Regions from separate parts of the Vibrio rumoiensis genome, predicted to be linked through region 3. Evidence: predicted binding sites of a transcription regulator. Region 3 holds the regulator's gene; each other region holds the start of a gene.

Region 1 (10,816 bases), on a different replicon from region 3:
CCGTGCCAGAAGGCGAGAAGGTAAACAATAACGGCTTATTTAAATCCACCAGTTGATAGCGAACAAACACATCATCAAGTTGGCTACTGCCAGAGAGAGGAAGTCGAGCTTGTTGCTCATTTTCAGGAAGAGAAATCCATTCATCCAGCCTATACAGTAGTTTCATTTATCCCTCTCGCGAATTTGATGCGCGCGAACCTTAACAAATAATGAGGGGTGATGTAAAACGCAGTGAGGTATTGATTGGCCATTATGAATACAAAAACGAGCACTCCCATCAGAAGTGCTCGTTTATTTTTACCCGTCTTTTAAATTGTATATTCGATTAAAACGCAGGCTCAATGGTGCCTTTAAAGGTGGTTTGAATGAAATCACGCACGGGTTGTGAGTGATAGATTTCAACAAACTTTTTATAGGTTGGGTTATCTTTATCCGCTTCTCGTGCGGCGATGATCATTACCGCCAGTTCCGCATCTTTAGGCTCAAAGTAGATGCCCTGTTTTTTTGGGTCGAGCCCTGAAGACATCACGTAGTTCATGGTGATCACCGAAGCATCCGCATCCGTTAAGGTTCTTGGTAATTGCGCGGCATCCATTTCTATAAACTCAAGCTGTTTTGGGTTCTCGGTAATATCGTATACGGTCGCTTTAGAGCCTAAACCGGGCTTTAAAGTAATGAGTTTTGCTTCGGCTAATAGCAATAAAGCTCGGCCACTATTGGTTGGATCATTCGGAATAGTGATGGTCGCTTTTTGAGGTAAATCGGCCAGTGATTGATACTTATCTGAATAAATCCCCATGCGCATCAAAATCGAGCGACCGATAGACACTAAGTGTGCTTTCTTATTGTTATCATTAAAGTTGTTTAAAAAAGGCTGGTGCTGATAACTGTTTAAATCGATGCTGCCATCAACGAGCGCGGCATCTGGTGTGATGTAATCGGAAAATGTCACCACTTCCACTTTTAACCCTTGCTTCGCGGCTTCTTCTGCAACCGCCTCAACCACTTGAGCGTGTGGTCCTACGGTTGCGCCAACGCGAATGACTTCTGTTTTTTCTTCTTGCCCGCAAGCGCTTAACCCTAATGCCAAAGGAAAAAGTAACGCGAGTTTGGTGATGGTTTTCTTGATTGTCATAAATATCCCTTTCATACAAATAGCCGTATAGACTTCTATATGCAGACTACCTTAAGCCGAAAAGAAAACATAATGATTTAAAGTAAGATAGGTATAACGATTGGTTATATCAGGAAACTCAACATAAATGGCGACACTTCCGCTCTCTAAATTCACTCGATATCAAAATGAGTTTTAAAGATTGTATTACCCATATCGTTGTATTTCCTCATATCAGCGATTTATAAAACACAATCTTGCCTTCACCTTTGGCATTGCCACTTTCATAACCCATGATTTGATAACCGCTGGATATTAATAAATGCAGCATATTCGGATAACGGTTCATCGATTTCACCCCTATCGATGTATAACCCGATTGTTGCGCCCATTGCTCTTGGTATTGCCGTAAAGCAGTGGCGATACCTTGGTTACGATACTGCGGTATAACGCCACCTAACCAGCTGTAAAATTCACCTGAACTTGATTCGCCCGAATTTCGTTGATATCCAACCTTGTAGCCGGCTAATTCACCTTCGAGTTTTGCGATCAAAATAAGGTGTGGTTTATCCGCTAAACGAGATTCCAACTTATTTCGAGTAGTACGGCCATCGAATTCTGGGATACGCTTATCGATTGCAAGAATCTCTTCAATAGTGCCCTGTTCAATGATCATCGCCCCCTCCTTGTGACCTTATGCGGCTGACCAAATAGGCTTTTTAACAATGAGAACAACATAAATAGCACCAACTCCGAAACCGCTAATACCACTAACCCAAATATCACCCCAATGCTTATCGCTTCGGTATTGAGGATCACTTTGTATTGATAATGCTGCCAAACCTCATCGCGGATCTCCGCAATAGGATGAATGAATACCTGCCAATACGGGCTATATAGTGATTGATGAAAATCTGCTTTGGCGGTGGTCAACAAGTGGTTTCTGGCGACAAGCGCTTGAATACTTTGTCCACCAGCAACAATGACAGGATCTTGATTGCGAGCGTAATGCTTGAGCAACTGGTCGAGGCTGCCATGAAAGTATTGATCGGCATCTTGTTGAAACTGCGCTAAGCCTTGCGATGATTCCGCTACTCTAGCGTCTAAGTTTTGACCATATTGGTTAACGAAACCGGGAATTTGAACACCGATTAACACACCAAATATCAGTATCGCGAGTTTGAGATAATCGATGATCTTTTGCATGACTCACTCCAATCTAGCTAAGGCGTTTCTGATGAACGTTTAACGAGAATACATTAAGAGAAGAAAATGCACAGGGGTTTACGGTGAGTTTGCTGTTAAATGGTGAGAGGGTCGACAAGATCAGATTGAGCGACGCTGATTACCGTCGACGCTCAATCATCTCAATAAACGTTGGCTAGTGTACTACGCCAATCGAGCCAGTTGACGCTTGCGATCTTTATTCACGATACAGAAGTTACCACGCTTGGTTCGGCACTTTGAGCAGCTTTCACATTCAGCTGGGGCTCGGTTGCCTTCTTTCCAGCGTTGAATGAGATTTGGCTCAGACAGCAGCGGACGAGATAACGCGAAGTATTGAATATTGGTACGCGCTGCGATGTCTTCGATGGCATTAATATCGGTTAAGCCGCCAACGGTGATCACCGGAATATTAACCTCTTGGCTGATCACATCGCCATACTCATGGAAATAGCCCTCATCTTTCAAGGTGTAGCCATCATAAGCTTCACCAACTAAGGTACTGGCTTTACCGTGAACATTACCCGACATGACAATCGCATCGACTCCAGCCGCTTCCAGCTTTTTACAAATAATACGTGTTTCATCAAAGGTTAAGCCACCTTCAAAAAATTCCGTTGCGGTCAGTTTTACTAGGATCGGGAAATCCTCGCCTACTAATTGACGAGTCGCTTGATAAATCTCTAATAAGAAGCGTAGACGGTTATCCAAGCTGCCACCGTATTCATCTTCACGGCGGTTGTAGTAAGGACTTAAAAACTGATTGATCAAATAGGTGTGCGCAGCATGGATCTCAACACCATCAAAACCACTTTTCTTGGCACGTAAACTCGCTTGAGCAAAGGCATCAACAATGTAGTCGATCTCTTCTTTGGTCATCGGTTTACCCTGCGTTTGCGTGCTTTTTTCACACACATCACTTGGCGCAAAAATCACACGCTCACCAATATCGTAGGTCGACTTAGTACCGCCGTAGGCAATTTGCATCACGATCTTGGCATCGTAACTGTGCATGAGATCGGTCAGTTTTTTATATTCCTCGATAAAGTCATCGTTGTAGATCCCCATCATGCCAGCGTTGGGTTTTTCCTCTGCAACAATATTGGCATAGCCAGTCACTATGAGCCCAACTTCCCCTTTGGCTAACTCTTCATAAATCGCATATAACTGCTTCGTCATGTGGCCATCTTCTGTTGCCATGTTTTCCCACGTGGCACTTCTGATGAAGCGGTTTTTTACGGTCATAGCGCCGATTTGGCTAGGTTCGAATAAAGTAGTCACGACTACTCCTTAATAATTGGGGAAATGACAGGCAAGCAAAAGTAGGCAGGCATATTACCTTAGATTGGCGCCGGAATTTTTAATCTAGATTAAGGTCTGGGGGATTAATGGCCCAATCTACCCACAAAGTTCAATGTTGCCTTGGTGATGAAAGGGATATTATAACCGCATTAATAGGAGGGATTATGAATCACAAACCCAGCCGAACGGATGCGATGCAATTGATTATTGATGAAGCGAAATCCACCTTTCCTCTTTATGAAGAAGAGACTTTCGTCTGTGGAACCGAAGGCAATTGCATTGGTTGCCCGAAAAAGCTGATGGAGTTAGTCGACTCTGAACTGTCTTATTGGGAGAGTGCGTTAAAACGCGGCGTGATCCCTCAGTTTGATGAAATCCGCCGCTTTGGAAAGTTATGTAAAAACGTTAAACGTGGGCTGGTGCGTAACCATATTCTGTAAGGCCTACTTTTCAGAGTTACTTCGAGTTTGCGGTTGCCTTTTCGGTTGCCATGCTGTCATCAACAGACGTGTGCTTTACTTGGTTAAATAAGCTCAACCCTGACAAAGCCCCTAATAAAGCAAAACCAACCCAAAGCCAGATCGATAAAAAGGCATTGAGGCCCAACAACCAACCTGCCCCCCAGTTACCAATAAACGCAAAAAAACCGCCAATACAAGAATACAAACCGTAGTAACTGGCAATATTTTTAGATTCCGCATAACGTGGAATATGTGCGCCAATTAATGGGTACACCATCATAGAACCGATACTCAACAAGCTTGCACATAAAATAAAAGAAAAAGCCGGATAGCCTTCAATGTGCACGCTCAACGCAAGGAAAGAACATCCCATAATCGCCATGCCATAACCCATGCCTTTGGCGATACCTAAGCGCTTTTCAATCCAACGGCTGATCGGTAGTTGCAACAACACACCTAAGATCGAGGAAGTTAAAAAGACCAACGTTGTATACGAAGGGTTACCGGTTTGCACTTTCACTTCATGTGGGATCGACAAGTACAACTGATGAAAAAGGATTTGGAAAACCGACGCGGCCAACACAAAGCGCATAAAAGCACGGTGCTTTAACATTACCAACCATTCTACCCAAAATGCTTGGGGCGCAGTATCTTGCACATGCTGTTGCTCGCGAGGCAAATAGTACCACTGCAAGATAAACAGAATGAAAAACAATAACGCAGAGCAATAACCGACCGCACTAAAGCTAATCGTAAACAAGGCTAAACCGATCACCGGCCCTGTGAGTTTACCGATTTCCGTACATAAATTTTGTAACGCAAATACACGGTTTCGCTCCGCATTATCAGGGTATTCAATCGACAAATACGCCTGACTACTTGGCGTAAATAAAGCGCCAGCAAACCCTGTTAGGAAAGCGCCGAATACAATCAAAGAAAAGTCATCGCTCACCGCAAGTAATAAAAATCCTGCAATGCGCACCAGACACCCCATTAAGATCAGACGTTTGTAGCCAAATTTATCACCGAGTGTGCCGCCAACCAGAAACAGACCTTGCTGACTCAATACCCGAAGGCCAATGATCAAGCCGACATACCAACTGCTGTAACCGAGGTCTTGTAAATGCTGTGCCAAATAAGGCAACAACATATAAAAACCAAGATTAAAGCTAAATGCATTAAAAACGAGAACGCGACTGGCGGGCGATAACAAAGCCCAGTCTTTCAAAAACTGTGAAGATTTCATTAACTAGTCAGACTCTTAAGGTTACGCAACACATTGGATTTTTGAGCGTAGCGTTCTCACAAACGGTCTTCCGCTATCATCAATGATCACATTGGCATCCACATCATAAATGTCTTTGATTAATGATGAGGTCAACACTTGGGTTGGATGTCCGACACTCACCAGTTCTCCACCTTTTAATACCAATAAATTATCGGCATATTGAGCGGCCAAATTCAGGTCATGTAGCACCATGACAGTGACATATTGTTGACGCACCGTTTCATACGATAAGTGTTCAAGCAGCACATGTTGGTAATGTAAATCGAGGGCGCTGACCGGTTCGTCTAGCATCATGATTTCTGGCTTTCGCATTAACGCTTGGGCAAATAAAATCATCTGACGTTGCCCACCACTTAAGGTTCGAACATCGCGGTTTGCCAACTCGGCTAAGCCAATATTATCTAAAATACCAATGGCTTCTTTTAACACCTCTTCGCTCAACGATAAACTGAGCGCATCCAACCGCCCGAGTAACACCACTTCGATCACCGTTAGATTCACATCGAGATGGATATCTTGCGGCATGTAACCAAAAAGGTGACGCCATTTTGATAACGATTGCTCTGACAGGCAGCTGCCTTTAAATGAAATCTCACCACTTTCCGGCTTAATATCGCCAAATAGCGTTTTCAATAATGAGCTTTTACCTGTGCCATTCGGGCCTAAAATCGCCGTCACTTGACCAGGTTTTAAATCAAAACTTAATCCATTGGCTAAGGTTAAGTCACCGATAGAGGTGGTTAAAGATTGAACCGAAAGCATGCTTAACCTCTCTTAAAAATGATCAGCCAGAAGAAAAAAGGAACCCCAATAATGGCGGTCACAATCCCGATAGGAAATAGTGCGCCGGGCACAATAATTTTGGATAGCACCGATGCGGTAGATAATAAGAATGCACCGATTAAGAAAGATAATGGCAAGAAGAAGCGTTGATCTTCACCCACTAATATTTTGGCAATATTGGGCGCGACGATACCGATAAAACCAATAATTCCGACAAAACTGGTAACAGTTGCAGTCATCAAGGCCACGATGAATAAGGTTTTCAATCTCAACCTAGCCACATTCACGCCAACACTTTTAGCGCGCTCTTCTCCGAGCCTTAATGAGGTTAATTTCCACGCATCTTGCAATAAGAAATAGCTTCCTGCGAACACCACTACCGTGACAATCGCTAAATTCGACCAAGTTGATTTCGACAAGCTGCCAAACAACCAAAATAAGATTTGCTGACTTAATTCAGGAGATGAGATGAATTGCACCAATGACAATAAAGATTGGAACAAAAACAACAATGCAATACCCGCTAAGATCAACTGACCTGAGCTGATATGCCTCATTGAAGCTAATGCAAATAAAAAGCAAGCAGACAACATGCAGCATACAAACGCCCCGATGGGCACCGCATAATCACTGTTTAAACCTAACGAACCAATATAAAGCATCAAGGCCGCGCCAAACCCAGCCGCCGCCGCCATCCCTAAGGTATACGGGCTGGCCATGGAGTTATTAAGCAAGGTCTGCATTTCTGCCCCGCCAACCCCCAACGCACCACCAACCACAATGGCCATGAGGGCAATCGGCAAGCGAAGGTTGGTGACGATGATCTGTGTGGAGGGCTCAACTTGAAAAGGTAGCCCGATAAATTCCAACAATGCATACAACACTTTTGACGCGTTGAGCATCGATGGGCCTGTCATAATATCAAAGATAAACGACCCTAATAATATCGCCACAAACAGCAACATCGTGGTTACTCGGCGACGCTCGCTTTTTCTTTGCTCTGCAACAGCTTGTAATAACAAATCGGCTTGCATCTATTTATTTACCTTACCTAAATACTTTCCCAATCCTATGAGCAATCGAGCCATTATTCGGTTATGGATACCGATAAAAGGCACTTAATTGACCACAAAGACGAATAGTATTGATAATTAATATCAACATCAATTAGTATTGTATCAAATTGTGAAAAGCATTTCGCGCTAAATAGACCTATCTATTACAAGGAATTATAGAAAGCCATGTTGAAATACATTCTTATCGCACTCGCCACCCTCAGTGCGACTGCCCAAGCAGCAACGACCACCGTGACCGATGTATTAAATCGCCAAGTCACGTTTGATGCCCCCGCCAAAAGAGTGATCGTCGGTTTCTACCCAGAAGATTATATGGCAATCGGCACAGTGAAAGCTTATGACCACGTGGTTGGCATGTCGAAATACATTTGGCAAGCAAGAGAAGCAAGCTGGAATGAATACGTTAAACAAGTACCGATTTTAAATAACATTCCTGAAATTGGCCGAGTGGATACCAATACCTTTTCGGTTGAAAAAGTGATCAGCTTAAACCCTGATTTATTGATGCTGGCGGATTGGCAATACAAAGCACTGGAAAGTGAAGTCGCGCAAATTGAATCGGCTGGCATTCCGATTGTAGTGGTCGATTACAACGCGCAAACTGTTGAACGTCATGTTCAAAGTACCTTATTGATCGGCAAAATTACCGGCCAAAACCAACGCGCCCAGACGATTGCTCAAGAATATAAAAAGACCGTCGATACTATCGAGAGCCGTTTAAAAGAAGCCAACTTACCAAAACCTAAAGTTTACACCGAATATGGCGCAACGGGCGTGAATGAAATTGGTTACACCTTTGGTAAAAACATGTGGGGCGCGATCTCAACCATGGCCGGTGGCGATAACATCTCTGCGCCTTATGTTGAATGGTGGGGCAAACTTAACCCAGAGCAAATCTTAGTCAGCAACCCAGATATTATTGTCATGACAGGCTATGAATCAGGCAGCACCGATACTGCGATGATTATGGGAGAAGGCGTCAGCGAAGAGGTGGCCCAAAAACGCCTACAAGGATTTAAGCAACGTAACGGTTGGTCGACACTGAATGCGGTGAAAAACAACCAAATGTATGCGGCGTACCACGGTGCTTGTCGAACGATTATTGATGCGGCAATGATTGAGTTTTACGCCAAAGCGATGTACCCAGATTTGTTTAAAGACTTAAACCCAAAACAGTCTTATCAAGACTTCTATAAAAAGTACCTGCCCGTGACCCCACAAGGCACTTTCATGACAAAACTGTCGTCTCTTTAACTTACATATACCTAACCTTCTGTCGGTATGACCTGACTGACAGAAGGTTAACATTTATCTTTCCAACGTCCTTATTACCACTTTATCCATCAAAAGCCTCAGCCTACACTTGCCAGTAAATAGACGATTAAGCAACCCGTTATCCTCTTCAAATTTCTTGATCTTTATCTATAGTGTTCTAAGTTTTAATTATCATTCTTTTACGCAAAACCGTCTTTAATTGGCGAAAATGGTGTTTTTCTATTGTTATTCACCAAGAAAAAAGCTCATCGGAAAACTAATAAAGAATAGACCTCTAACGATTTTACAGTGTAAAGGCTAATTTTGATGCCAAATCCGATCTTTATTTTTGTTAACAAGATCAACATTCAACAACAAAACCCCAACCAAAACGTGACAACGATCACACCAAGAAAGAGCCCATATAGTTGTCATGTGTTTAGCGGAAAGTGTTTGTGAAAAGATAAGTTATTGATCATCAACTTAGAACATCATTGATAATGATATCACCAAGGAAAGGAGAGCAAATGTTTACTCGAAATAACTTCAAGAAGCTTGCAACCGTCTCTTGTATTGCTGCAAGTATTGGTTTTTCAAGCTTCGCAAGTGCTGATACTTGGCGTTACGCTCACGAAGAATATGAAAATGATGTGCAGGATGTTTATGCACAGCAATTCAAAAAATACATTGAAGACCACTCAGACCACACTTTACAAGTTTATCGTTTTGGTGAACTTGGTGAGTCCGACGATATTATGGAGCAAACTCAAAACGGTATTTTGCAGTTTGTGAACCAATCCCCAGGCTTTACCGGTTCATTGATCCCAGAGGCACAAATTTTCTTTATCCCATATCTCATGCCAACGGATATTCAAGATGTGATTAAGTTCTTTGATTCCAGTAAGGCAATCAATGAGGATTTCCCTAAACTCTATGCTAAACAAGGCTTAGAGCTGTTAAAAATGTACCCAGAAGGGGAAATGGTTCTCACCACCGACGAGCCTGTTACCTCACCGGATGAGCTAAAAGGTAAGAAAATTCGTGTAATGACTAACCCTCTTTTGTCATCCACTTATGAAGCCTTTGGCGCCACCCCAACACCGTTACCTTGGGGCGAAGTATATGGCGCACTGCAAACCAATATGATTCAAGGTCAAGAGAACCCGATTTTCTGGATTGAATCAGGCGGTTTATATGAAGTGTCACCCAACCTAATCTTCACGCACCACGGTTGGTTTACCACCGCGTCAATGGCCAATAAAAAATTCTACGATGGCTTACCAGATAAAGATAAAACGCTCATCCAGAAAGCATCAGATTATGCTTATGATGCAACGATTAAGCACATTACTGGCTTAGCGGAAGAATCATTGAAAAAAATTCAATCTAAGAGCGATAAAGTCACCGTGACTCGTTTAACCGATGAGCAACTGGCGAAATTTAAAGCTAGAGCCCCTCAAGTTGAAAAGACCTTTATTGAAATGACTGGCGATAGTGGTAAAGCCTTGCTAGACCAATTTAAAGCCGATTTAAAAGCTTCACAATAATCATCAATAGTAGGATTGAGCACCGAAATACTGACGATAAAAAGGGAGTATTCGGTGCTCTTTATTGAAAGGAAGCACTATGCCCAACTCCGATAGATTAGACTATCAATCCGAACTACCCGGTTTATTGGGAAGTATCGATAACCTATTCAGTAAAGTTGAAGCCATCATGCTCGCCACGGGCGTCCTTCTCATGGCTTTAAATACTTGCATCAACGTGGTTGCACGATTTGTTTTTGGTGAAGGCTTATTCTTTGCCGGAGAAATCAACCGCATACTTATTATTCTCATCACTTTTGCCGGCATTGGTTTTGCCGCTCGACTTGGGCGACATATCCGAATGTCGGCATTTTTCGATATGTTGCCTAAAAAAGGGCGCAAATTTGTCATGATTGTGGTGTCGATTATCACCGCGGTCATTATGTTCGCTTTGGCGTACTTTTCTTTCCAATACATTATCAGTGTTTATGAACGAGGCCGGATCCTACCTGCGTTAGGCTTTGAGATCTGGTGGATTTATATCTGGGTTCCGCTCGGATTTGCCATTACTGGCCTGCAATACTTTCTCACCGCTTATAAGAATTTTATTAGTGATGACGTTTACCTTTCAAGCGGTGTCGCCGATGGCTACGCCGATCACGAACACGATTTATAAAAAGGCATTGATATGGCACTGACTTTAATGCTCATTATGCTGGTATTGCTGCTCATCGGCTTCCCTATGATGATCCCGCTTACCGCGGCAGCGCTTACCGGTTTTTACATGA
Region 2 (10,816 bases), 340 kb from region 3:
TGGGTTACTTGCTACCTTGGGGACAAATGTCTTACTGGGGGGCTCAGGTTATTATTTCCTTGTTTGGTGCGATTCCGGTTATTGGTGATGATTTAACACTCTGGATCCGTGGTGACTACGTTATTTCTGGCGCCACTTTGAATCGATTCTTTGCTTTACACGTGATCGCACTACCAATTGTTTTATTACTATTAGTAGTACTACACGTATTGGCATTGCATGAAGTTGGCTCAAATAACCCTGATGGCATTGATACTAAAATTCCGAAGGCACCAGATGATAATGGTGAGCACAAAACTCAGTTTGCATTCCATAAGCAATTTACCAAAAAATACAACATCATTGATTCAGTACCATTCCATCCTTATGGAACGGTAAAAGATCTCGTTGGTGTTGCTGGTTTCTTATTCTTCTTTAGTTATGTGTTGTTCTTTAATCCAGAAATGGGAGGCTATTTCCTTGAGCCGCCAAACTTTGAAGCTGCAAACCCACTGAAAACACCAGAGCATATTGCGCCAGTATGGTATTTCACGCCTTTCTACGCGATTTTACGTGCGGTACCAGATAAGCTGTTAGGTGTTGCTGCAATGGGCGCTTCAATCTTGTTCTTATTCTTATTGCCTTGGTTTGATCGTTGTAAAGTGCGTTCATATCGTTACCGCAGTAAATGGCACCTATTGAATATCATTCAGTTCGTGATCAGCTTTATTGCCCTAGGTATTTTGGGAACCTTACCAGCCACTCCGCTCTATACCTTTTTAGCGCAGGTGTTTAGTTTAGGTTATTTCATGTTCTTCATTTTGTTGTATTTCTACAGTAAGAATGAAGCAACCAAACCATTACCAGAGAGGGTAACATTCAAATGAAAAAGTGGATTATAGGACTTTTGACTATTATGTTGCCGTTATCGGTCATGGCAGCGGGTGGTAATGTACATTTAGACAAAGCGAATAATGATCTTACCGACCAAGCTTCATTGCAGCGTGGTGCTAAGACCTTTATGAGCTACTGCGCTGGATGTCATTCCACGCAATATCAGCGCTATCAACGCGTCGCGACAGACTTAGGTATTCCTGATGATTTGATGATGGAAAACTTAGTCTTTGATCCAAAGGCAAAAATTGGTGATTTGATGACCAACGCCATTCCTGCTGAAGATGCAGGTAAATGGTTTGGGTCACCACCACCTGATTTAACGTTGGTCGCTCGTGTGCGTGGCGTTGATTGGTTATATACCTACTTACGTAGCTTTTATGCAGATCCGTCACGTCCATTTGGGGTGAACAATACCACTTTCCCTAATGTTGGTATGCCACATGTACTTGAAGGCTTACAAGGTATTCCTGAGCCTGTTTATGAAACCACTACGGTAGATGGTGAAGAGCATAAAATTGTCGTTGGTACTAAAATTACCAAAATGGGTGAACTGACAACGGAAGAATATAACAATACGGTCCGAGATTTGGTCAACTTCCTTGAATATTCAGGTGACCCCGTCAAGCTTGAACGTCATGCTCTTGGCTGGTGGGTAATGGCATTCTTGGTACTCTTTACCATTGTTGTGGTCTTACTCAAGAAAGAATATTGGCGTGATGTTCATTAATGGCAAAGGCTTGTTGCGCTATACTCAATAAGCCTTGGGAATAAAAATTAGCCTGAATGTAAACATTTGTGCTAAAATTCCTTGCTAATTTTTATGTAATGGGGGCATTTAGCCTCCATTCTTTTTTATTTTTTAAGTGTGCTGGAGGGCTTCTCAATGGCTGTAGCTGCCAATAAACGTTCTGTGATGACTCTATTTTCAAGTGCTTCAGATATGTATAGCCATCAGGTTCGTATTGTTCTAGCCGAAAAAGGGGTAAGTGTTGAGGTTGAGTTAGTTGAAGAAGATAACCTACCAACAGACCTAATTGAATTGAACCCTTATAAGTCAGTTCCGACTTTAATTGATCGTGAACTTGCACTTTATAATTCTAACATCATCATGGAATACCTTGATGAGCGTTTTCCTCATCCGCCTTTGATGCCTGTCTATCCGGTTGCACGTGGTAACAGTCGTTTGATGATGTATCGTATCGAGCGTAACTGGTATTCACAAGCTGAAAAGATTGTTTCAGGAACACCTGAAGAAGCAGAAGCCGCTCGCATCAAATTACGTAATGATTTACTAACGTTAGCGCCTGTTTTCGCTGAATATGAACACTTTATGAGTGAAGAGTTCAGCCTAATTGATTGCTACTTAGCACCATTACTATGGCGTTTACCTACATTCGGTATTGAATTATCAGGTCCGGGTTCGAAAGAACTTAAGATCTATATGAGCCGCGTATTTGAGCGTGATTCATTCTTAGCCTCTCTAACAGAAGCTGAACGAGAAATGCGTTTGGTTCGCTAGTATGGATATGGACAAAATGACACCAAGACGCCCTTATTTGGTGCGCGCATTTTATGAATGGTTAGTGGATAATGAACTGACGCCTCACTTAGTGGTGGAAGCTACATTACCAGGTGTACGAGTGCCTGTTGAGTTTGTGCAAGATGGTCAAATTATTTTGAATGTTGCGCCACGAGCGGTTGGTAACTTGGAAATCAGTAATGATGCCATTATGTTCAATGCTCGCTTTAGTGGTCGCCCACATTCAGTCATTGTTCCTATGTATGCAGTACAAGCTATCTATGCGCGTGAAAATGGCGCAGGAACCATGTTTGAACCTGAAGATGCTTACACGGTTGAAATGGAAGCAGGCATCAAAGAAGAGCCTGTATCATCCCTATCAAGTGTGGATAGCCCAAGCGATGAAACGCCAGAAGCGTCAGCATCTGATGAGTCTGAAGCCCCAGCGAAACCTAAAGGTCGTCCAAGTTTAACCATCGTTAAATAGTGATAATCACGACATCTTGTTTTCAAAAGCAGCGCTTTCATGCGCTGCTTTTTTTTGCGCTAAACTTAAACTTAGTTAACTAAAATAAGCGGTCTGGCGTCACGGATATTCTTACTCGACATTCACCTTTGTCTTGATATACTTATAGGTGTTTAGACGTCTAGATTGCTTATGGAGAGAGTGCAATGCCAATCAAGATTCCCGATCAGTTACCTGCTTCTGATATTTTACGTCAGGAGAGAATCTTTATTATGTCGGAAACTCGTGCTACCACACAGATGATTCGCCCACTTAAAGTTTTGATCTTAAATTTGATGCCGAAAAAAATTGAGACGGAAACTCAGTTCTTACGTTTACTGTCAAATAGCCCGCTTCAAGTCGATATAGAGCTACTTCGAATTGATGATCGCCCGAGTAAAAATACGCCTACCGAACATTTAAATAATTTTTATCGTCAGTTTGATGTGGTGAAAGATCGAAATTTTGATGGTTTGATCATTACCGGGGCTCCATTAGGTCTCGTTCAATTTGAAGATGTCGCGTATTGGGATCACTTACAGACCATTATGGCGTGGGCGAAAGATCATGTCACCTCGACATTATACGTTTGTTGGGCGGCACAAGCTGGCCTCAAATTGCTATATAACCTGCCAAAACGCACACGAAAAGAAAAGTTATCCGGTGTTTATCGCCATGATGTCGTTAGTGAATTTCATCCAGTAGTAAGAGGCTTTGATGATAGCTTCTTAGCGCCACATTCTCGTTATGCAGATTTTACGGATGAGTATCTTTCTAAGCACACCGATTTAGATATTCTGGCGACCTCTTCGGATGCCGGTGTCTATCTTGCGAGCAGCAAAGATAAGCGACACGTTTTTGTTACCGGGCATCCTGAATATGATTCTCATACTTTACATCATGAGTATATGCGAGATTTAGCTGAAGGGATGGATCCGGCGGTTCCAGTAAATTATTACCCTAATGATAACCCTGATAATCCACCAATTGCGAGCTGGAGAAGTCATGGCCATTTACTCTTTTCCAACTGGTTAAACTATTGTGTGTATCAACAAACACCATACGATTTGGATCATTTCTCAGTAGATAATTTTACGAAAGATGATTAAGCGTTTTATTCAAAATCGTAGCTAATAAAAAAGCAGCATAACCGAAAAGTCATGCTGCTTTTTTTGTGAGGTGATTTGTTTTACACGTCTTTGTTTAACGTCTCTTTTTGTGTTGTTGAGTCTGCTTCAACTTGTGCACGTAATTTATCAGCATCTTCCATTTGTTTTTGGATCACTTTTGCTTTATTGATCATTGGTGTGATCGTCGAGCCTTGAATTAATATCGAGAACACAACCACGGCATAAGTCATCACCATGATGATTTCTTTTACATCAATATTGTCGGCGGTAACAAAGTATTTTCCATGTGGAATAGAAAGTGCCATTGCTAACGCAAGACCGCCACGTAATCCACCCCAGGTTAAGATCTTCACTGACCATTTATTGTAAGTACGGAAACGCTTAAAGCCGATAAACGGTATCCACACACTTAAGAAACGAGCGAGTAGAACCAGTGGAATCGCAATGGCCATCATAATCCAATCTTCAGAATGGAATTCAAACAATAATAGCGACATACCGATAAGCAAGAACAAGATGCCATTTAGAAACTCATCAATTAGCTCCCAGAAATGATCCATGTGCTCGGTACTTTCTTTTGAGAAACCAACGTAGCGAGTCCAGTTACCAATCATGATACTTGAAACGACCATTGCTAATGGGCCTGATACTTCAAGTGTTTCGGCAAAAGCATAACCTGCAGTGGGAATACAGATCATCAATAGTAGTTCCATTGAGTGATCATTGGTTGAGCTGATTAGATAATGGAAAAGCAAACCTAATACGAACCCGTAAGCAATACCACCGACGGCTTCTTGCATGAATAAGCTTAATACTCCACCAACCGTTGGTGCATTGCCACTAAAGGCGACGGTAAAGATTGTTACGAAGATAACTAAGCCAATACCATCATTAAATAGTGACTCACCTTCAATTTGAGTTGAAATACGTTGTGGTGCTTTAAGTTTTTTAACAATTGCGAGTACTGCAATGGGGTCTGTTGGTGAAATTAGCGCACCAAACAATAAGCAATAAATGAGATCTATATGAATATCGATTAGATTACAGATGCCGTATAAGCTGAAACCGATAAAGAAGGTGGAGAATACCGTACCACCAAAAGCGAGGATGGCAATTTCCCATTTCTGATCTGCAAAGTGAGGTAATTTAATACCTAAGCCCCCTGCAAATAATAAAAAGCCAAGAATTCCATTTAACAAGAAGCTTTCAAAGTTAATTTCAGCCATTGTCTTTGAAGCAATATCGACAAGGTTGAACCAACCACTTTGACCAGCAATAAGGATTAGCAGGGAGAGCATCATTGCTCCGGCTGTTATTGCAATTGTCGTCTGTAGACGACCAAATTTTGCATTAATCAATGCTATTACCATCGCAGCAAACGATAGGAAGCAAAGGGTGTTATAGACCGACATAATTAAACCTTGGCTAATGTAACAAATTGTAATCACGCAATTTTCGTGCGCTTAATGATAAATATCAATATATTTTTAATAAGATTAGAGTAAAGCAGATAAAAAGCATGTTAAAAAGGCATATATTAGTCGTTTAAACTTGTTTTAGACGTCTAGATTTCTATGTTAGGATATCTTAAAGAATTAAGGAAAGAGGTTGTATCGTGGCTGGAAGCTCAAATTCTCATCGTAGTGAAATAAAACATCAAATTCAGACATTATTAAAATCTCGCATTTTATTGATTGATGGCGGCATGGGGACCATGATCCAGTCTCATCAACTGCAAGAAAATGATTACCGAGGTGAGCGCTTTGCTGATTGGCATAGTGATCTCAAAGGTAACAACGATTTATTAGTATTAACTCAACCGCAGCTGATCAAGAAAATTCATAGCGATTACTTAGCGGCTGGCGCGGATATTCTCGAAACGAATACTTTTAACTCCACTACCATCGCGATGGCGGATTACGACATGGAAAGCTTGAGCGCAGAAATTAACTTTGCTGCCGCTAAGCTTGCCCGTGAAGCAGCCGATGAGTGGACGGCAAAGACACCAGAGAAACCTCGTTTTGTCGCTGGTGTGTTAGGGCCCACTAACCGCACTTGTTCGATTTCACCTGATGTCAATGATCCTGGTTTTCGTAATGTCACATTCGATGAGTTAGTGGTTGCTTACTCTGAATCTACCCGAGCGCTAATCGACGGTGGGGCAGATATCATCATGATCGAAACGATCTTTGACACCTTAAATGCAAAGGCTTGTGCTTTTGCGGTGCTCAGTGTCTTTGATGAATTAGGTTTTAAACTCCCTGTGATGATTTCTGGCACGATTACCGATGCCTCTGGACGTACCCTTTCAGGTCAAACGACTGAAGCATTTTATAATGCGATGCGTCATGTTGAGCCTTTATCGTTTGGTTTGAACTGTGCACTTGGGCCTGATGAGCTTCGTCAATATGTTGAAGAGCTTTCTCGCATTTCAGAAAGTCATGTTTCAGCTCACCCGAATGCCGGCTTACCGAATGCTTTTGGTGAATATGATCTTGAACCACGAGAAATGGCCAAACACATTCAAGAATGGGCCGAAAGTGGTTTTCTCAATATGGTTGGTGGCTGCTGTGGCACTACTCCTGAACATATTCGTCAAATGGCTCGAGTTGTTGAAGGCGTTAAACCTCGCGCATTGCCAGAGTTACCAAAAGCCTGTCGCTTATCCGGTTTAGAGCCATTAACGATTGATAAAGACTCGTTATTTGTGAACGTGGGTGAGCGTACGAACGTAACGGGTTCTGCTAAGTTCAAGCGTCTGATTGTGGAAGAGCAATACGATGAAGCGCTTGATGTGGCTCGTGAACAAGTCGCGAATGGCGCGCAAATTATCGATATCAATATGGATGAAGGGATGCTAGATGCTAAAGCCTGCATGGAGCGATTCCTGAATTTATGTGCCTCTGAGCCCGAAATTTCTAAAGTGCCAATTATGGTTGACTCCTCGAAATGGGATGTCATTGAAGCCGGTTTAAAATGCGTACAAGGTAAGGGCATCGTCAACTCTATCTCAATGAAAGAAGGGGTTGAGAACTTTATTGAGCAAGCCAAACTGATCCGTCGCTATGGCGCGGCAGTGATCGTGATGGCATTTGATGAAGTGGGCCAAGCGGATACTCGCGAACGTAAAACCGAAATTTGTACTAAGGCCTACCGTATTCTGGTGGATGAAATTGGTTTCCCACCTGAAGATATTATTTTTGACCCGAATATTTTTGCTGTCGCGACTGGTATTGATGAGCACAATAATTATGCGGTCGATTTTATTGAAGCAGTCGGTGATATCAAGCGAGACCTGCCTTACGCGATGATTTCGGGTGGGGTATCTAACGTTTCGTTCTCATTCCGAGGCAATAATTACGTACGTGAAGCCATTCATGCCGTGTTCTTATATCACTGCTTTAAGCGTGGTATGGATATGGGGATCGTGAATGCTGGTCAGCTTGAAATTTATGATAACGTTCCTGAGAAATTGCGTAATGCGGTGGAAGATGTCGTACTCAACCGCCACGGCAATGCTACCGAAAACCTTCTAGAGTTGGCCGAAGAATATCGTTCAAATGGTGTGGGTAAAGCAGAAGATCCCGCTTTATTAGAATGGCGTACTTGGGAAGTCGAGAAACGTTTAGAGCATGCGTTAGTTAAAGGTATCACTGAGTTTATTGTTGAAGATACTGAAGAGGCACGCGCTAAAGCCAAGATGCCTTTAGAAGTGATTGAAGGGCCATTAATGGATGGCATGAACGTAGTCGGTGACTTATTTGGTGAAGGTAAAATGTTCCTTCCTCAAGTGGTGAAATCGGCGCGTGTGATGAAACAAGCGGTCGCCTACTTAGAACCTTACATTAATGCTGAAAAACAAGTAGGCCAAACCAACGGTAAAATTTTGTTAGCCACGGTCAAAGGCGATGTACATGACATCGGTAAGAACATCGTTGGGGTCGTATTGCAGTGTAATAACTACGAAATCATCGACCTTGGCGTGATGGTACCAACCGAGACCATATTAAAGGTTGCTAAGGAAGAAAACGTCGACATCATTGGCTTGTCTGGTTTGATTACGCCATCGCTTGATGAAATGGTGCATGTGGCCAAAGAGATGGAGCGTCAAGGCTTTGATTTACCATTATTGATTGGTGGTGCCACTACTTCAAAAGCTCATACCGCGGTGAAAATTGAACAAAATTACTCACAACCTGTGGTGTATGTGAATAATGCCTCACGCGCGGTTGGGGTGTGTTCTGCATTGCTATCCGATACGTTACGCCCCGCTTTCGTTGAGAAGCTTGATATTGATTATGATCGAGTGCGCGATCAACATGCTCGTAAACGTCCTCGTACTAAGCCGGTTACTTTAGAGCAAGCACGTGAAAATAGAGTGAATATTGATTGGCAAGCTTATACACCGCCGGCCCCCGCTAAACCCGGCGTGCATGTGTTTGAACATATTGATACGGCTATTTTACGTCAGTATATCGATTGGACACCGTTCTTCTTAACTTGGGGATTGATGGGGAAATACCCTTCTATTTTTGATCATGAAGAAGTCGGGGAAGAGGCAAAACGTTTATACGATGATGCCAATGTTTTCTTAGACCAAATTGAACAAGAGGGAATTCTTAAAGCTAGCGGTATGTGTGGCATGTTCCCAGCCAATAGCGTGGGGGATGATATAGAAGTGTATTCGGATGAATCTCGTACAGAGGTCATTAAAGTTTTACACAATTTACGCCAGCAAACCGAAAAGCCAAAAGGTCCGAACTATTGTTTATCCGATTACATTGCCCCGAAAGACAGCGGTAAAGCAGATTGGATCGGCGGCTTTGCCGTAACCGGTGGTATTGGTGAGCGTGAATTAGCGGATTCTTATAAAGCGCAAGGCGATGACTTTAACGCCATTATGATCCAAGCGGTAGCTGACCGATTAGCCGAAGCATTTGCTGAATATATGCATGAGCAAGTACGTAAAGATATTTGGGGTTATGCAGCGGATGAGAACTTAACCAATAATGATTTGATTCGTGAAAAATACCAAGGTATTCGCCCAGCCCCTGGTTATCCTGCTTGCCCAGAACATACCGAAAAAGGCAGCTTGTGGGAGCTTTTAAAAGTAGAAGAAACCATCGGCATGTCTTTGACCACGAGTTATGCGATGTGGCCGGGTGCCTCCGTTTCTGGTTGGTATTTCTCACACCCTGATTCTCGTTACTTTGCGATTGCGCAGATCCAACAAGATCAAGCAGAAGAGTATGCACAGCGTAAAGGGTGGGATGAAGTCGAAATGGAGAAATGGTTAGGGCCGAATTTGAGCTAAGGATGGAAAGAGCAGTTCCTAGTCCCTGGTCCCTAGGTGGTGGAGGCTGTTAACTCTTTTTGTTTCTTTGAGCTATTTAGCAGCTAAAAATAAAGGCGATGACTTATTAATAGTCATCGCCTTTAATCTTTCTGAATATTTGAAATTTTATTTACTGAATAAAGAAGTTAAAGCAGTTTCCTAGAGCTTCTTTTTCTAGGAACTAGGGACTAGCAACCTAGCTCTTTTTACTCAAACAACTCTCTATGTAGTACTTCTACCGCTTTTTTAGCTTCTGCTTCGCCAACTAAAAAGCACAAGTTATGAGGGCTCGCACCGTAGCAAATCATACGCAAGTTGAAATCTTCTAACGCACCGAATACTTGTTTAGCATAACCTTTTTTAGCGCTCATTTTATTACCAATTAGTGCTACTAGGCTGAGGTTATATTCCACTTCAACTAAGCACAATTGCTCTAATTCTGCTTTGACATCGGCAGGTAGCTCGGGCGCTTGGCCAGAGGTGTTGGTTTGGTCGAGTGTCAATGATACGCTAACTTCAGAAGTGGTGATCAAATCAACGGAAATTTGATACTTCGCGAGAATATTAAATACCTGTGCCAAAAAGCCGTAAGTTTGGAACATATCAGGGCTACGCAGCGTGACCATGGTCTGGTTGTTACGTAAGGCTAGGGCGCGAAATAGTGGGGCACTTTCAACTTGTTTACGAATCCAAGTGCCGCCTTTTTCTGGTTCGCGAGAAGAACCGACGAATACAGGGATCTGGTGGCGAAGCGCAGGAAGAAGTGTCGATGGGTGCAAAATTTTCGCACCAAAATTCGCCATTTCAGACGCTTCACTAAAGCTGATTTCAGGAATCGGTGTTGCTTTCGGTGCTATACGAGGATCGGTGGTGTAAATACCTGGTACATCTGTCCAGATTTCCAAACCAGAAGCCTTTACCGCTTCGGCAATGAGCGCCGCACTATAATCACTGCCACCACGACCAAGCGTTGTCGTGTTACCTTCCACATCACTACCAATAAAACCTTGAGTGACCACAACATGTTGCTGGCAAAGTGGGTAAAGTTTTTGTTGTGCTAGAGCTGATATATCGGCAATAACCGGTTCTGCTTTGCCGTGATCTGAGTTGGTACGTAATACTTCACGAATATCAAATCGAACAGCGTTAATACCGCGCTCAATCATTAGCTGAGTTAAAATGTGAGTCGACATTAATTCACCGCAAGCAACGATGTGATCGGTGAGTTTATCGCCCGATTGAAAAGAAGCCGCTTCAGCCATACTGGAAAGAGTGGTTAAAATAGTATCGATCGAATATCTGGTTTTTTCTTGTTCGGAAAATTGTTCGATGATGCTGTAATGAATCGCACGAACTTTGTCCAAGATAGCTTGGCGATCATCGGGATTTTGTACCCCAAGTGCTAGCTCAACTAATAGATTTGTTACACCAGAACAAGCACTACTGACAAC
Region 3 (10,816 bases):
CATTTCCGACATAACGTTATCCTTTTACCCTAATTAATAAGCCATGAATCTGGGTTCATGGGTGGGAAATCTGATGATTAGCCTTGAGCTAGAAAGCGAAAGACAAAGGCCAATAGTGATTTATAGTTCTTCGATTGTGTGGTGATGGTTGGTGAATACACAAATATCACCAGCGATTTTTAACGATTTCTCGGCAATTTCACGAGCTTCGAGATCGGTGTTTTCTAATAGAGCAATCGCGGCTGCTTGGGCGAAATTGCCACCAGAACCAATCGCAATTAAATCATTTTCAGGCTGCACCACATCACCATTACCAGTGATGATCAGCGATGCCGTTTCATCTGCTACGGCTAATAAGGCTTCTAACTTGCGTAAAGCACGATCACTGCGCCAATCTTTAGCCAGTTCAACCGCCGCTTTAGTGAGATGACCTTGGTGCATCTCTAGCTTACGTTCAAAACGTTCGAAAAGCGTAAAGGCATCAGCGGTACCGCCGGCAAAGCCTGCTAACACTTTATCATGATATAAACGGCGAACTTTTTTAGCATTGCCCTTCATGACAGTGTTGCCTAATGAAACTTGGCCGTCACCTGCGATAACGACTTTATTGTTGCGGCGTACAGATACAATAGTAGTCACGAGAAACCTCTTAGTTATTCTGCTGTTTTAACTGATATGAGGTTGGGGTAAAAAGAATTCAAGAGAAAGGGTAATAAAATGTCTTTGGGGTCGTTAAGAATATAGGAAGCTTTTAAGGAAAGTATTTGTTGCTCACAAAGCAAAACCGAGAGGCGAGGACGCTGCGCTCGGGAGCCGAAAAGAATGATTGACACCGACAAGGTAGCAACCAAAAATTCTCGGCTCTCGGCTCTCGGCTCTCGGCTCTTTATTTTAAGGTGTCTTTCATGATGATACATGGCTCGATTTTAGCACGTTGCAAAACATGCTGATCTTTTACCGCTTCACGTTTAAACGTATAAGGCCCTAAAATAATTCGATACCAACTGCTGCCTTCAAGCTTCACCACTTTACTGCTCAATCCTTGGAACGCGATATTAGCTTTACGTTGATCCGCTTGTGATGCAGTTTTATAAGCGCCGCATTGCATTATGTATGGGATCTTAGGTATTTCAACTTCTTTGGCTTGAACCTCAATCTCACGTTTCGGCAACGTCTCCATGTAATCCCACTTTTCTTGTGGTGGAGGCGGTAGCGATTCCGTTGGCTTTGGGGTGACCTTTACAGGCACGGTATTAACTGCTGGAACGACCGGTTCTGGGTCATTGCTAAGCATAGAGAGTAAAGAGATCAAGCCTGCTAATAAAAGGACCGCAATAATCGCGGCTTTCCATGGAATAGCACGCGGTGCTGGCTTCTTTTTTTGAGCCGGTTTTCTTTGATTTCTATTGTTGTTTTTTTTATTTGGAGTTGGACTCTTTCTTACATAATCTCGATTAGCCACGGTATTTCAATAACTCAATAGAATAAAAAAGGAGCTATATGTTAATGCAGTTTTTTAACCAATACTATGATTAATACTGTAAGAAAAAGGCCACTGGCTTTGAATTGAAAGTTGCAGCTTGGTTAGCGGAGTTGATTCTGCCCAATCGCATCGTTTCGTTATGCTTATGGTGCTTCATGTTCCTGCCGCTTTACTGCAACTTCTTTGGGGGGATATTGTTCTAAAGGCCTATGTTTTTTTAGGCTATTAGCTTCGCGGTGGTGCAGCACTATTTCTGATCACAAGATTGGCTTCAAGTAATCGAGAACCAGCACGAACCTCTCTCCCTTTTAATATTTCTAACAACATTAACATTGACTGTTTACCGATCTCATAACGGGGTTGAGCAATAGTGGTGAGTGGCGGATCGCAGTATTGAGAGAATTGAATGTCGTCAAAGCCAACAATGGAAAGGTCTTGTGGTATTCGGAAACCTTGTTTTTTCGCTTGTTGAATAGCGCCAATAGCCATGCTGTCGTTATGACAAAAAATGGCGGTTGGAGGCTCAGGTAAAGACAGTAATTTATTCGCCGCACTCACACCAGACTCTAAAGTAAAGTCACCTTGTGTTTGGTAGGCCGGATTCATGTCTATGCCAGCGCGTCGCAAGGCTTGTTGGTAGCCTTGATGGCGGAATTGACAAAGTGATGCATCGGATGGACCGGACATTTCAGCGATTTTCTTATGTCCCATTTGGGTGAGGTAATTCACGACATCAAATGCGGCGGTTAAATTGTCAATATGAACCGTAGGAAGCTCTAGTTCCGGCGCGTATTCACAGGCCATGACAAGCGGCGGTAAGTTTTTTTGTTCAGGTTTACTGACGTCAAAAGGAACATCGGTACCCAATAGCAACATGCCATCAGCTTGCTTGGTAAAGACTAAATTCACAAAGCTGCTTTCTCGTTTGAGTTGCTGCCCGCTGTCACCCAGTAGAACTAAATAATTATGTTCCGCGGCGGTATCTTCGATGCCTCGGATGATCTCTGTGAAATAAGGGTCACAGATGTCGGGCACAATTACAATGATGGTTTTCGATTCATTACGTCGTAGATTGCGTGCTAAAGAGTTCGGTGAGTAGCCCGATTCTAATACCGCATCTTCTACGCGCTTTCGTGTTGCATTGGAGACTTTCTCGGGATTCATCAGCGCACGGGAAACCGTCGCCGTTGATACCCCAGCTAGTTGGGCAACCTCCTTCATTGTCGCCATAAGTTTTCCTCTCTTCACTTTTTATACCCAAATGGGTAAGACAAACGCTTATATCAAAAAACACAGACTATATAAGCAAAATGTGAGGAGTTTCCTTTAGTTGGTTTTCCTCATCACGAATAACGACATCTTAATGTTATTTAAATATTTTATGTTCTAAATTAGCTGGTTAATAGCTCGAGTATAGTAATTCTTACATTCCAATGGTGATATGCATCACATAGAGGGTTTTTAATACCCTTACTTTTTACTCAGCTTAGGTCCTGAGGCTCTATATCCATATTCCAACGCACTTTTTTGGCGAGTGGCAATAATTGAATTGCCGACTTAGATGAGGCAATGATACGTTGCATTTGACGACGAGTACTCACTTGCAACATTAACTGCCAGCGATATTTCCCCGCTCGTCGGGCGAGTGGTGCAGGCATTGGGCCGAGTACCATGCATTGCTCATCATAAAGTGGGTGAGCTTCCAGTGTGTGGCGTATTTGACGTAAAAAGGCTTCAACGTCGTCGTTATTGTTGCCTTCAGCACGAAACAGCGTCAAAAAGCTGTAAGGGGGAAGCTGGGCCATTTTTCGTTCGGCCAGCGCAGTTTGAGCAAAGTGTTGATAATCTTTGTGTAATAGCGATTGCAATAAGGCATGTTCAGGGTGATGTGTTTGCAATAATACTTCACCCGGCTTACTGGCTCGGCCTGAACGTCCCGCGACTTGAATAAACAGTTGAGCAAGGCGCTCGGATGCTCGAAAGTCACTACTATAAAGTGAGCCATCAACATCCAATAAACCAACCAAAGTGACATCCGGGAAGTGATGGCCTTTCGCCAGCATCTGGGTGCCGATAAGGATTTGATATTCACCTTTACGAATCGATTCTAGCGCGTTTTCTAAGCTGCCTTTGCGGCGGGTACTATCACGGTCAATTCGTATGGTTTTAAATTCAGGGAACAGTAACTCTAGCTGTTTTTCGAGTTGCTCTGTCCCCACACCAACGGAAACAAGCTGAGTCGAGCCACAGCCTTGGCATTGTTGAATCACTGGGCGTTGTGAGCCGCAGTGATGGCAGCGAATTTCTTGGCTACCTTGATGAAAGGTGTAATAAGCATCACAGCGCTTACACTCGGCAATCCAACCACATTCATGGCACATTAGGGCAGGAGAGAAGCCACGGCGGTTTAAAAACAACATCACCTGATTGCCCGCGTTAAGATGGCGACGCATTTGAGCAATTAATGGCGCGGATAACCCCCCTTCTAAATAGAGGCCTTTAATATCTAAGACATGATGTTTGGCTGGTTGTGCATTACCGGCGCGCTTAGTTAATGTTAAGTAATGATATTTGCCTGTTTTAGCATTATGTAGCGTTTCTAAGGCTGGCGTCGCTGACCCAAGCACTACTGGGAAGTTTTCTTTGTGGCCGCGCATTACCGCGACATCTCGAGCATGATAACGCAGCGTATCTTGTTGCTTATAAGACGCGTCATGTTCTTCATCGACGATGATGATTCCAAGATCGGCAAAAGGCGTAAATAACGCAGAGCGAGTGCCAATAATGATCCCCGCTTGTTTGTCACGTGCGGAAAGCCATGCATTTAATCGTTCGGTTTCGTTTAAGCCAGAATGCATCACTTCAACTGGCACATTAAAGCGGCGCTTAAATCGGTTAATCGTTTGTGGTGTCAAGCCGATTTCGGGGACGAGTATTAATGCTTGTTTACCTTGTTCAAGCACAGGTTTGATAATGCTTAAATAGACTTCGGTTTTACCTGAACCGGTTACCCCATCAATTAAAAAACAGCCAAATCCAGGATGGTTATTAATACTGGCAACTGCAATGGCTTGTTCTTCATTTAAGTGTGGTTTGTGTTGCTCGTTTTCCAATTGAGCAGACCATTGAGGTTGAGTCGGCTGAGTGTGTTTAGCTTCAATCCACCCTTTCTCTTGTAGCGTTTTTAAGGTAGTGCTGCTGATGTCTTCATCAATCATGGCTTGATGTGGCAAAGCGCCGTGATCGAGCATACGAACCACTTTCGCTTGTAGGTGCGCTCGGCCGAAGCCGGCAGTTAATTGGTTTTTGCCCGCTTCGGTAATGTGCCACTCTTTGAGGCTCGTGAAATCGGCAGGTTTGCCCTTTTTCAATAATGAAGGTAAAGCCATCGCCAGCGTATCACCAAGTGGGTATTGATAAAATTGGCTACACCAGTGCAATAATTGATAGAGCGGTTGAGGCCAGACTGGTTTAGCATCTAAACAGGCTTTAATCGGTTTTAATTGCTCAACCGGGAAGTCCGAATGATTGACAATACCAACGACAATTCCAATTAAGGTTTGTCGACCGAAAGGTACAGAGACGCGGCCACCAACAACGGGAAATAGGTAATTAGGAATAAGGTAGTCAAAGCACTTATCTAAAGGAACGGGTAGAGCAACTTGAGCAATATTAGGCTGCATAAGTAAGAAAATTGTCCTTTCGACAGTAGGGTAAGACAAATGAAAGACTATGATAAAACAGCCGTTATCGATATAAAACTGAAATATTGTAGAAAAAGGGAGCAAATGTGTTGATCGATGGAGGCGGATTCACTATTATACTGCGCCTCTAACGATGTATATTTTTACATCATTTTTTAGTAACAACGTATGGTGTCTGACTGCTTGAATACTCGCAAGAGATATTTCAGTAAGAATCGGATAGCGATACGGACCAATAAAAGGTTTGTCCTATGAAAACTGGTATCCACCCAGAATACAAAGCTGTAAATGCAACTTGTTCTTGCGGTAACTCTTTCGAGTTCAACTCTACGCTAGACAAAGACACTATCCACCTAGACGTATGTGACAAATGTCACCCGTTCTACACTGGTAAGCAACGTATCGTTGATACTGGCGGCCGTGTTGATCGCTTCAACAAGCGTTTTGGTGCACTTAGCAGCAAAAAATAATCTTCCACTAAACGACTTTAGTGAAAGACAGAATTTGAAAGGGATGCTTCGGCGTCCCTTTTTTATTGTCTGAAATTAACGGTATTGACTACCAAGTTAACTTTTGATCCTTTAAAATCATCTCCCCCCTACTAAATAGAATAATTAGGAAACGCTCACTATGTCTGATGATCAGCAACTCAATGATTTTCGCCAAAAAGCACTGGATTACCACGCTCAGCCTACCGCAGGTAAAATTGCCATTGCTTTAACTAAACCAGCCGATACGGCGGAAGATCTAGCTTTGGCTTATAGCCCTGGTGTTGCTGAGCCGGTACGTGAAATCGCACTAAACCCTGATAATGCTTATAAATATACTGCTAAAGGTAATACGGTTGCCGTTATCTCAAATGGTACCGCTATTCTAGGTTTAGGTAATTTAGGTCCATTAGCCTCAAAACCAGTTATGGAAGGTAAGGCGCTGTTATTTAAACGTTTTGCTGGATTGGATTCTATTGATATTCAGGTTAAGCATCGTACTATCGACGAGTTTGTTGATACGGTGGCTAATATTGCTGATACTTTTGGTGGCATTAACCTAGAAGATATTAAAGCGCCAGATTGCTTTGAGATTGAGCGCCAACTGATTGAGCGTTGTGACGTGCCTGTTTTCCATGATGATCAGCACGGTACGGCGATTGTGACGGCAGCCGGTATGCTGAATGCAATAGAGCTACAGGGCAAGAAGCTGTCTGAGTGTAAAATTGTTTGTTTAGGCGCAGGTGCTGCGGCAGTCGCCTGTATGGAGCTACTGATCAAATGTGGCGCATTACGTGAAAAAATCTACATGCTTGATCGTAAAGGCGTGATTCATACACGTCGTGATGACTTGAATGAGTACAAACAATTGTTTGCTAACAACACTGATATGCGTACTTTGGAAGATGTGATTGAAGGCGCGGATTTATTCCTAGGTGTATCTGGTCCAAATCTGTTACCACCAGAAGCGCTTGCGTTAATGGCTGATAAGCCGATTGTGTTTGCTTGTTCAAACCCTGATCCTGAAATCAAGCCAGAGTTAGCCATCAAAGTCCGTAATGACTTAATCATGGGTACGGGTCGTAGTGATTATCCGAACCAAGTTAATAACGTTATTTGTTTCCCATTCATTTTCCGTGGCGCATTAGATGTTCGTGCCAGTGAAATTAATACCGAAATGAAATTGGCGGCAGTTGAAGCGATTCGTCAATTAGCGAAACAAGAAGTACCAGCCGAAGTATTAAAAGCGGCAGGGGTTGAAGCGCTATCATTTGGTCCGGATTACATCATTCCAAAACCAATGGATCCGCGTTTATTGTCTGAAGTGGCTGGTGCGGTTGCTCGTGCTGCGGTTGAGTCTGGTGTCGCACGTATCGAATTGCCGGATCAGTATAAGTAAAAAATAAACTCGAATACTAGGGCGCTTCGCTTCTTGTCGCTCGAATACAATAAAGCCCGCTCAAATGATTTGAGCGGGCTTTATTTTTTCTTTTTCGAAAAACGAGTTACGACAATCCGAGTAACGTATTAATCATCAAACGCTTCGAATTCAATGCCCATTTCGGTCATTAAGCGTTTTACTTCGGTTGGGATATCGTCTGGTCGATCTTTACGCAAATCTTCATCTGTTGGTAAAGGTTGGCCAGTATAAGCATGTAAGAATGCTTCACACAGTAGTTCACTGTTGGTCGCATGACGCAAGTTGTTGACTTGGCGGCGAGTGCGTTCATCGGTTAAGACTTTAAGAACCTTTAATGGAATAGAAACTGTGATCTTTTTGACTTGTTCACTCTTTTTTCCATGCTCTGCATACGGGCTAATGTACTCACCATTCCAATCTGCCATCACGCACCTTCGTTATTTAATATCTGTAATTAGTGGCTGAATGCCAATTTTAGGTGCATTTACTGCCGAAAGTAAAGACACTTAGATGGCTAGAGGTCTTGACGTCTCAATTTGTGAGGGATAAAGTATCACTCTGTCTAGCTTAAGAATAAACCATTGCAGGGTGATTTATGTGATCGCTCTTGTTTTAAAAGCGGTAAAATAATGTCTCTTTTAAAATTGAGTTGGTGCAAATAGCACTTTGGTTATATTTGGGTATAGTAGGTTTTAGTATCAGCCTCTGTGTATATTGATTGCGAATGCAAAAGGAAAGGAATACGCCAATGAGTTCAAGAAAGCCAGCAACAGTCGCGGTTCGTACCGGTATTGAATCGGATAGCCAATTTCACGCGGTCGTTCCGCCTATTTATTTATCGACCAATTATGGCTTTCCTGCTTTTGGTGAAGTGCCTAAGTATGACTATACTCGCTCAGGTAATCCAAACCGTGGTTTACTTGAACAGGCGTTATCTGAACTTGAAGAAGGTGCTGGTGCGGTGATCACCAATTGCGGTACTTCAGCACTCAATTTATGGGTTTCAGCCTTTATTGGCCCTGATGATCTGATTGTTGCCCCACATGACTGTTATGGCGGCACTTATCGCTTATTTAATACTCGAGCACAAAAAGGCGACTTTAAAGTTCAGTTTGTTGACCAATCAAACCAAGCTGAATTTGATGCTGCGATTGCTCAAAAGCCTAAATTGATTTTATTAGAAACCCCCTCAAACCCATTAGTGCGAGTGGTGGATATTGCTAAAGCTTGCACAAAAGCTAAGCAAGTCGGTGCGTTAGTAGCCGTGGATAACACCTTTTTGACACCGGTGTACCAAAAACCATTAACCTTGGGGGCCGATTTTGTGATTCACTCGACGACTAAGTACATCAATGGTCATTCTGATGTGATTGGTGGGGTGGTTATCTCTAAAGACCCTGAGCATGTAGAAACGCTTTCATGGTGGGGCAATTGCATTGGTGCAACCGGGACACCTTTTGATAGCTACATGACATTACGTGGCTTGCGAACCTTAGCGGCACGTATGCGAGTACATGAAGAAAGTGCTCAAGATTTGTTGGCATATTTACAGCAGCAACCATTGGTTGGCACGATTTATCATCCGAGTTTGCCGAATCATCCCGGTCACGATATTGCTAAAGCGCAGCAACGTGGTTTTGGCTCAATGTTGAGCTTTGAAATAAATGGCAGCATGGAACAGTTAAAGACCTTTGTCGGTCAATTAGAATTATTCTCTCTGGCTGAATCGTTAGGCGGAGTAGAAAGCTTGATGTGTCATCCTGCATCCATGACCCATCGAGCGATGTCAGATGAAGCACAAGCAGAAGCGGGAATCTCACCGTTACTACTACGTGTTTCTGTTGGATTAGAAGATAGTCAGGATTTAATCGCTGATTTAGAGCAAGCTTTTAGAAAAGCACAAGAGGTAGCGTAAATGACATCCGCTCGTCAGTTACACAAATTTGGTGGTAGTAGTCTGGCCAATCCAGAGTGCTACAAACGAGTCGCCAATATCTTAAAAGAATATTCATCGCCTGCTGATCTCGTCGTGGTTTCAGCCGCCGGTAGCACCACTAACCGTTTAATTGACTGGATTAATGCGCTTGATAAAGATGGCCGTATTGCCCATGAAATTTTGCAACAATTACGCCAATTCCAAATTGGTTTAGTCGAAGAGCTATTGCCAGAAGATAAAGCTCAGCCTTTATTGGAATTGCTAAGCCAAGAATTCATGTTATTGGGTGATATTAATGGCCCAGTCAATGACGTTATGCGAGCGAGCATTTTAGGCCATGGTGAAGTGTGGTCATCTCGCTTATTGGCCGAGTTACTTTCTCATCTCGATATGGAAGCGGTGCAACTTGACTCTCGTGATTTTTTACGAGCTGAACGAGGGGCTCAACCAGAAGTCGATCGTGGGCGTTCACTGCCGCTATTAAAAGAAAAACTGGCCCAGCACGGTAAATTACGAGTGGTGATCACTGGATTTATGGCGCGTAATGATGCGGGTGAAACGGTATTGCTTGGACGTAATGGCTCGGACTATTCTGCTACCGTGATTGGCGCATTAGCTGAAGCCATTAGAGTGACTATTTGGAGTGATGTGGCTGGCGTATATAGCGCAGACCCTCGTAAGGTCAGTGATGCTTGTCTATTGCCATTATTACGCCTCGATGAAGCGAGCGAATTAGCGCGTTTAGCGGCACCTGTATTACATAGCCGCACCTTGCAACCTGTCGCACAAAGTGCCATGGATTTAAGCTTACGATGCAGCTATCAACCGGAATCGGGTTCGACTCGTATTGAGCGGGTACTTGCTTCCGGTCGCGGTGCCAAAATTATCACCTCACTTGACGAAGTGCTACTGATTCAAATTCACTTTGGCGCGGGTCATGATTTCTCTCGTTTAGAATCAGAATTAATGCGTTCGTTAACTCGCGCTCAATTACAACCATTAGCCATGCAGTCTCAACCCGATCAAGGTTTAGTATCTTTGGCTTACACGGCTGAAATTGCGGCAAGTGCGTTGACGTATTTACAAGATACCGCAGTAGGTGCTGAAATTAAGTTACGCGAAGGCTATTCGATGGTGGCGGCCGTTGGTGCAGGGGTGACGATTAACCCTAATCATTGTTACGGTTTTTATCAGCAGCTAAAAAATGCCCCGGTTGAATTTATCTCTGAGGCGGAATCCGGTTTAAGTTTAGTCGCTATTTTACGCAAAACGGATGTGGCTAAATTGGTGGTGGATGTCCACTCACAATTGTTCCAAGCGCAAAAGAGAGTGGCCATTGCTTTGTGTGGTAAAGGTAATATCGGTTCAAGCTGGTTGGAGTTATTTGCTGAACAAAAAGAAGAACTCGAAAAACGTCGTGGGATGAGTTTCGATTTGGTTGCGGTCATCGATAGCCAAACTTATTGGTTAGATTTGAATGGAATTGACCCTACTCAAGCATTGACACGCTTTTCTGATGAGTCGGTTGCGAATGATGGTCAGTCTTGGCTGAAAACTTTAGCGCATCAAACCGATTATCATGAAGTGGTGGTAATGGATGTGACGGCCAGTGCTGAATTAGCGCTTCAATATGAAGAAATCGCCGAGCATGGTATGCATCTTATTTGCGCCAATAAAGTCGCGGGATCGGCGCCTACCGAACAATATAAACGTGTTCTGAATGCCTTTGATAAAACGGGCCGCCATTGGTTGTATAACGCGACCGTTGGTGCTGGATTGCCGGTT

Evidence for each region. The regulator MetJ, encoded in region 3, represses methionine synthesis genes. The targets are predictions, from matches to a motif close to TTAGACNTNTANANGTCTAA.
Region 1: a site for MetJ is predicted at 1,155-1,174, ahead of VRUMOI_RS12920 (MetQ/NlpA family ABC transporter substrate-binding protein). Genes of this name have one in related genera too.
Region 2: a site for MetJ is predicted at 5,587-5,606, ahead of metH (methionine synthase). Genes of this name have one in related genera too.

The regions. Positions count from the first base shown of each region.
Region 1 covers NZ_AP018686.1:54,588-65,403, reverse strand. The annotation lists gene VRUMOI_RS12925 (cytosolic protein) at 1-166, opposite strand, end outside; gene VRUMOI_RS12920 (MetQ/NlpA family ABC transporter substrate-binding protein) at 326-1,135, opposite strand; gene VRUMOI_RS12915 (GNAT family N-acetyltransferase) at 1,344-1,790, opposite strand; gene VRUMOI_RS12910 (DUF2937 family protein) at 1,787-2,320, opposite strand; gene VRUMOI_RS12905 (NADH:flavin oxidoreductase) at 2,504-3,619, opposite strand; gene VRUMOI_RS12900 (hypothetical protein) at 3,805-4,080, shown strand; gene VRUMOI_RS12895 (MFS transporter) at 4,097-5,347, opposite strand; gene VRUMOI_RS12890 (ABC transporter ATP-binding protein) at 5,369-6,151, opposite strand; gene VRUMOI_RS12885 (FecCD family ABC transporter permease) at 6,154-7,206, opposite strand; gene VRUMOI_RS12880 (ABC transporter substrate-binding protein) at 7,414-8,502, shown strand; gene VRUMOI_RS12875 (TRAP transporter substrate-binding protein) at 9,030-10,049, shown strand; gene VRUMOI_RS12870 (TRAP transporter small permease) at 10,129-10,704, shown strand; gene VRUMOI_RS12865 (TRAP transporter large permease) at 10,717-10,816, shown strand, end outside.
Region 2 covers NZ_AP018685.1:570,114-580,929, forward strand. The annotation lists gene VRUMOI_RS02585 (cytochrome b) at 1-866, shown strand, start outside; gene VRUMOI_RS02590 (cytochrome c1) at 863-1,603, shown strand; gene sspA (stringent starvation protein SspA) at 1,760-2,395, shown strand; gene sspB (ClpXP protease specificity-enhancing factor) at 2,397-2,882, shown strand; gene metA (homoserine O-acetyltransferase MetA) at 3,068-4,009, shown strand; gene VRUMOI_RS02610 (cation:proton antiporter) at 4,090-5,442, opposite strand; gene metH (methionine synthase) at 5,679-9,344, shown strand; gene lysC (lysine-sensitive aspartokinase 3) at 9,572-10,816, opposite strand, start outside.
Region 3 covers NZ_AP018685.1:232,252-243,067, forward strand. The annotation lists gene hslU (HslU--HslV peptidase ATPase subunit) at 1-12, opposite strand, end outside; gene hslV (ATP-dependent protease subunit HslV) at 121-639, opposite strand; gene VRUMOI_RS01060 (SPOR domain-containing protein) at 887-1,462, opposite strand; gene cytR (DNA-binding transcriptional regulator CytR) at 1,709-2,731, opposite strand; gene priA (primosomal protein N') at 2,965-5,166, opposite strand; gene rpmE (50S ribosomal protein L31) at 5,439-5,657, shown strand; gene VRUMOI_RS01080 (malic enzyme-like NAD(P)-binding protein) at 5,818-7,074, shown strand; gene metJ (met regulon transcriptional regulator MetJ) at 7,203-7,520, opposite strand; gene VRUMOI_RS01090 (O-succinylhomoserine (thiol)-lyase) at 7,844-9,010, shown strand; gene VRUMOI_RS01095 (bifunctional aspartate kinase/homoserine dehydrogenase II) at 9,011-10,816, shown strand, end outside.